Halorhodospira halochloris: one gene and its partner. The protein of the gene in region 2 binds, or shares a complex with, the protein of the main gene of each other region. Links are inferred from orthologs where the notes say so. Each region holds a gene or a part of one and is shown on either strand. Other genes may lie near its edges.

Evidence for each region. The genes of interacting proteins can lie anywhere in the genome.
Region 1: the proteins of eno (region 2) and HH1059_RS06555 are in contact, whole or in part, in a solved structure (PDB 2FYM), measured with the Escherichia coli proteins. The link is inferred for Halorhodospira halochloris from one-to-one orthologs.

What each region holds. Positions count from the first base shown.
Region 1 is NZ_AP017372.2:1,416,885-1,420,339, forward strand. What follows is about bases 129-3,455. They hold HH1059_RS06555 (Rne/Rng family ribonuclease), read left to right. Parts: upstream 129-513; coding sequence 514-3,255; downstream 3,256-3,455. Other genes in these bases: HH1059_RS06560 (CHASE2 domain-containing protein), read left to right, coding at 3,257-3,455. Outside these bases: HH1059_RS06550 (RluA family pseudouridine synthase), read right to left, coding at 1-8. UniProt on the Escherichia coli protein: Endoribonuclease that plays a central role in RNA processing and decay. Required for the maturation of 5S and 16S rRNAs and the majority of tRNAs. Also involved in the degradation of most mRNAs.
Region 2 is NZ_AP017372.2:824,504-827,428, forward strand. It holds eno (phosphopyruvate hydratase), read left to right. Parts: upstream 1-783; coding sequence 784-2,067; downstream 2,068-2,925. Other genes in the region: kdsA (3-deoxy-8-phosphooctulonate synthase), read left to right, coding at 1-781; ftsB (cell division protein FtsB), read left to right, coding at 2,093-2,368; ispD (2-C-methyl-D-erythritol 4-phosphate cytidylyltransferase), read left to right, coding at 2,370-2,925. UniProt on the Escherichia coli protein: Catalyzes the reversible conversion of 2-phosphoglycerate (2-PG) into phosphoenolpyruvate (PEP). It is essential for the degradation of carbohydrates via glycolysis.

The DNA of each region.
Region 1 (3,455 bases), 590 kb from region 2 along the record:
GTTGACATTATTTATCATACCGCCCGTTAAGGGTGATTAATACTACGTTTGTAGGATATGCAAGTTGCTGATAGAATTGAGCTGGCGCTGGTAAGTCGACGATAGTCTAGAGTAATTGCATGGCAAAGTACTACATATACTCTCAGCGCAGAAGTTTTCCGGGCGCAGCGCCTGAGGCATGAATGGCGCCGCCCAAATTGCGGCATGAGCATATACGCACATACATAAAGACAATTGCCAGATAGACCAATGAAGAGGCGTTATCGCCACTCTATCCAGGCAGATGAAGACAAATAACGCGAACAACAATAGCCCTGCGCCCAACTTGGAGTCAGTGTATGGTCCGGATCTCTTCAGGCCAGCCAAATCGGCCACAAGATGCCGTGATTAATATCTGGCAAGTTTCTCGACAACCTGGTGCGCTGCATCGCGAACCGGCGTCTGAAGCGACCCATGGGCTACTCCCCTGCTCTCCCAACGCGATGGCTGCGGGGCTGTGGAGAGTCAACCACCATGAAAAGAATGTTGATCAACGCAACCCAACCAGAAGAGTTGCGGGTTGCCCTAGTAGATGGACAAGTCCTATATGATCTCGACATAGAGGCTCCTTCGCGGGAACAAAAGAAGGCTAACATATACAAAGGGATCATTACTCGCGTAGAGCCTAGCCTGGAAGCTGCCTTCGTGCGCTACGGTGCTGAGCGGCATGGCTTTTTGCCCTTCAAGGAGATAGCGCCCTCTTATTGCGTAGGGAGTGATGGACAGCGCTCTACCCCGCGTGAGTCCTTGCGCGAAAACCAGGAGGTTCTGGTCCAGGTGGATAAAGAGGAGCGCGGCAACAAAGGCGCCGCGCTGACCACCTATATCAGCCTTGCCGGGCGCTACCTGGTACTCATGCCCAACAACCCACGTGCAGGCGGGGTTTCTCGCCGTATAGAGGGCGCCGAACGGGCCGAGATACGCGAAAGCCTGCGCCATCTCGAGGTGCCCGAAGGCATGGGCCTTATTGTGCGCACCGCCGGAGTTGGGCGGAACACGCAGGAGCTGCAGTGGGACCTCGATTACCTGCTTAAGCTGTGGGACGCTATACTCAAGGCGGCCATGGAGCGCCGTGCGCCATTTCTCGTCTATCAGGAGAGCGACGTAATAATCCGCGCCCTGCGTGATTACCTGCGCCCCGAGATCGGCGAAATACTAGTCGATGATGAGGATGTCTTCGCCAAGGCCCGGGACTTCATCGATCAGGTGATGCCCTATAACCGCCAGAAACTCAAGCTTTACGACGATCCGGTCCCACTGTTCTCCCGTTATCAGGTCGAAAGCCAGATAGAATCGGCCTTTCAGCGCGATGTCAGGCTGCCCTCCGGAGGGGCCATAGCCATAGATCATACCGAAGCTCTGATCTCCATAGATATCAACTCATCGCGCGCTACCAAAGGCGCGGACATTGAAGAGACAGCCCTCAACACCAACCTGGAGGCGGCCGACGAGATAGCCCGGCAGCTGCGTCTGCGCGATCTCGGTGGGCTAATCGTGATCGATTTTATCGATATGGGGCCACCGCGCAGCCAGCGAGAGGTGGAGAACCGGTTGCGTGAGGCGGTTAAGGCTGACAGGGCGCGAGTACAAGTAGGTCGCATTTCCCGTTTTGGTCTTCTGGAGATGTCGCGCCAGCGCCTGCGCTCCTCTTTGGGTGAAGCCCACCAAGAGGTTTGCGGGCGGTGCGGTGGCCAAGGAACGGTGCGCAGCGTCGAATCACTGGCCCTGTCTATACTGCGCATCATCGAAGAGGAGGCAATGAAAGATAAGACGAGCAAGGTCCTTGCTCAATTGCCCCTTGAAGTAGCGACTTTCCTATTAAATGAGAAGCGCTCGCAGATTAGTGATCTGGAAAAACGGCACTCTGTACATATCCTCCTGATCCCTAATCGCAACCTGGAAACGCCCCACTACGATATCCAACGTCTGCGCACCGATGAGTGGGAGGATCAAGATGATAGTAGCTATCAACGGCTCAGCCCCGCTGAAGAGACCAACCTGATTGATGCTGGGTTGCCGACCCCACGCCCGCAACCTCCTGCAGTACAGGGGGTTACACCTAGCACCCCGGCTCCTTTCGCCAGCGGCGCTGACTCTGCACAAGATTCCGATCAGACCACTCAGCGACCGACAACCAACAACGAACAAGTGCCCCTGGGCTGGATCTTCAGCCAGCTGCGCGGTCTGCTTTTCCAGAGCGGACAAAAAACCGTCGATGGCAATACCGCCTCCTCGCGGCAACCAGAATACCGCTCAACTGACGAGCAAGATGATGGCGATAGAAAATCCGGTTCTAGCCGCGGTAAACGTGGCAGCAGTAGCGGCCGCTCCCGCTCAACTCGTGGGCGGCGCAGCCGCAACACTAGCAGCCGCCGCCGCGCAGAGACCGAGAGCGGTGAGCAACAGGAATTGGCCACAGCAGATCAGCCCGAATCGCTGCAGCCCAGTAAGGCCGATGCAGATACGGCCGATGCAGATACGGCCGATGCAGAAGAGTACGAAGGTTCTTCTGCCCTGCCAGCATTTGAAGATATAGAAGATCAGGCTCAAACCCCGCCTTCAGCCCAGAGCGATAGCGCTGATACTGATATAGATTCTGCGGATAACGGCGATGGGGAGGCGGCTGATAGTGCTCGCAGCCGCTCTTCCAACCGCTCCGGTCGAAGCAGGCGCGGCAGACGTGGCGGGAGGCGCCGGCGGCGGAGCAGCTCAACAACTGAGACTGCAGGCGAAATTGAATCAAATGATGGTGCTGATACGAACAGTGCCGCCGATGAATCCTTGCCAATACCCGACCACGAGGTATTCGAAGAAGGGGCGCAGGCAAATGGCGCCGCTAACGGAGCCGCATCCAGCACTAGTGATAAAACAACCCCGGACCAAGCTCAAACCGGCAGGAAATTTGTGCGCAGCGGCCGCCCGCGAATTCCGCGGCGACAAAAATCGGCTGAGCAGGAATGCACAGACCCTGCGTGGGCAGATGATGTCGACTCGAGCACTGAAGAGAGCTGTAACACTCAGCGCGATGACTTGGCGCCTGAAGAGCAGCCCAGTCCAGAAAACTGGCGCCCTTCCCAGCAAATCGCCAGAAATAAGCAGCTAGTTCCAATAGAGCGAATAGAGCGAAACTTGCCCATTGAGGGCTTTTCCGGTACAAGCAGAGCAGATCACGCCCAGGAAGAGTCTGCGAACAAAGAGACGGAAGATAATATCTGATATGATCTGGCGCCGCGCCCGGGATAAGGCATGGCCTTTGATTCTCGGGCTTACAATGCTCATCGCGGTAGTCTGGGCTGCCTATACACAGTTCGGACCTGTGCGCGAAGCGGTCGATACCGCGGAGCGTTTTTTCTACGATCAGCGCCTGCTGTGGACACAGACCGGTCAGGACGATTTCGATACCGAAGTCGTCGTGA
Region 2 (2,925 bases):
ATGTGTGGTTGAGTCTGAAGAGATGGCCCTGGAGAGCGCCGGCATTTTGCGCGAGATTGCTGATGAACTGGGCATTCTGCTGGTGTATAAATCTTCGTTCGATAAGGCAAATCGTTCCTCACTAAACAGCTATCGGGGGCCGGGGATAGAGGCCGGACTCAGGGTACTGGAGAGGGTGCGCAAGGAGATCGGCGTTGCGGTAATTACAGATGTCCACGAGGATACACCCTTGGCAGAAGTGGCCAGCGTGGTAGATGTACTGCAAACCCCTGCTTTTCTCTGCCGGCAGACCAACTTTATTCAATCAGTCGCCTCTTGTGGTTTGCCGGTAAACATTAAGAAAGGCCAGTTTCTAGCCCCTTGGGATATGAGCAACGTGGTTGAAAAAGCGCGGGCGACTGGCAATCAACAGATTATGGTCTGCGAGCGCGGCGTCTCTTTCGGTTACAATAATCTCGTCTCTGACATGCGCTCCTTGGCTGTGATGAGGGCTAGTCAGGCACCGGTGGTCTTTGATGCCACTCACTCTGTGCAGTTGCCGGGGGGGCAGGGCAATGCCTCGGGTGGGCAGCGCGAGTTTGTCCCGGTTCTAGCTCGCGCAGCGGTAGCTGCAGGAGTTGCTGGGCTGTTTATGGAGACTCATCCGGATCCCGATAAGGCGCTTTCCGATGGGCCCAATGCTTGGCCATTGGAGGGAATGGCGAAGCTACTACAAGCATTAGTCGAACTCGACCAAACAGTGAAAGCACAAGGCTTCATCGAACAACAGGAGAGCTACTGAACATGGCAAATATAGAAAAAATTACCGGCCGCGAGATTCTTGATTCGCGCGGCAATCCGACAGTTGAAGCGGATGCCTATCTTGATGATGGCAGTTTTGGCCGTGCCGCGGTTCCCTCTGGTGCTTCGACCGGTAGCCGTGAGGCGGTGGAGCTGCGTGATGGTGAGGGGCGCTATGCCGGCAAGGGGGTCGGCCGTGCTGCTGATCATGTAACTACCAGCATAAACAAAGCGTTACGGGGTCATGACGCCAATGATCAGCAGGGTCTTGACCAGCTTATGATTGAGCTTGATGGCACCCCTAACAAGAGCAATTTGGGGGCTAACGCCATCCTTGCAGCATCTATGGCAGTTGCCCGAGCTGCTGCAAATAGTCGCGGGATTTTACTGTTTCGCCATCTGCATGAGCAAGGTGTCGAGCCCAAATTACCCGCCCCTATGATGAACATCCTCAACGGCGGTGAGCACGCCGACAATAATGTCGATATCCAAGAATTCATGATCATGCCGCTCGGCTTTGAGCGCTTCAGTGAGGCCCTGCGCTGTGGCGCAGAGATTTTCCATGCCTTGAAGAAGGTTCTCGGTGATCGTGGCCTGGCTACTAGTGTGGGTGATGAAGGCGGCTTTGCCCCCAATCTCGATTCTAATCAGGCGGCGCTAGAAGTGGTAATGGAGGCGATCGACCGAGCTGGGTATCGCGCCGGCGATGATGTGGTGTTGGCGTTAGATGTTGCAAGCTCTGAGATCTATGATAGCGGCGTCTATCGCCTTGCCTCCGAGCAGCGTGATTTCGATGCAGCTGGGTTTGCCGACTATCTGGCTGATTTAGTCGACAGATTCCCCATAGTATCGATCGAGGACGGCATGGATGAGTCTGACTGGGACGGTTGGAAGTTGCTTACTGAGCGTCTCGGCAATAAGGTTCAATTGGTTGGTGACGATCTGTTTGTTACTAATCCAAAGATTCTGCAGAAAGGGATAGATTTAGGTATAGCCAATTCGATCCTCATCAAGCTCAATCAGATTGGCACCGTAACCGAAACCCTTGAAGCGATCCGCATTGCGGATAACGCCGGCTATACCTCTGTTGTTTCTCACCGTTCAGGCGAAACCGAGGATGTTACTATTGCCGATCTGGCGGTAGCTACCCGTGCTACGCAGATTAAAACCGGTTCATTGAGCCGCTCCGACAGGGTGGCAAAGTACAATCAATTGCTGCGCATAGAGGAAGAGCTTGCGTGCGATGCCTGCTACCTTGGTCGTGAGGCGTTAAAGCCGCGCGGCTAAAGTTAGCTTCGGCGGGGAGGATGTGTTGCGCTGGGTTATAGGCGCTCTGGCGTTGTTGTTAGCATTGCTGCAATTTCAGCTATGGTTCGGTCCGGGGAGCGTGCCAACCCTAATCGAATTGCATAGTAGCCTGGATGAGCAACGTCAGGCAAATGAGCGAGCTCAGGCACGCAACGACGCCTTGGCCGCGGAGGTAGAAGATCTGAAAGAGGGTCTTGATGCCTTGGAGGAGCGCGCCCGTTACCAGCTTGGCATGATCCGTGAGGATGAAACTTTTTATCAGGTGATCGAGGAAGATTGACTTGAGATTGTGGGCGGTTATTCCGGCAGCCGGTGTGGGGCGGCGTATGGGCGGCGGTCAACCTAAGCAGTATCGAGAACTGCTAGGTAGGCCTGTGATTGAGTGGGTTATCGAACGGCTATTAGGCCACAGCAGGGTTGCGGGAGCGGTGGTTGCTGTAGCTGCGCACGACCCTTATTGGGATAGGCTTGATTTCGCCACTACAAAGCCCGTAAAGCGCGTTGACGGGGGAGCAGAAAGGCAGGATTCAGTACTGGCTGCCCTAGATCATGTGGTCGAGCTAGGTGGAGATGATGACTGGGCGCTGGTGCATGATGCAGTCAGGCCGTGTCTGAGTGAAGAAGAGCTCGACCGGCTGATCAGCTTGGGCACCAGTAATGACCATGGCGCTCTGTTAGCCAAACCGGTGGCAGATACACTCAAGCGCAGTGAAGGGTCGCAGGTTGCGGCGACTGTACCGCGAGACTCCCTATGGCAGGCCCAGACTCCGCAGCTGTTCCCTGTGGTTTTGCTGCGTGAGGGCCTTGGTGATGCCCGTAGTGCTGGTGTACGCGTCA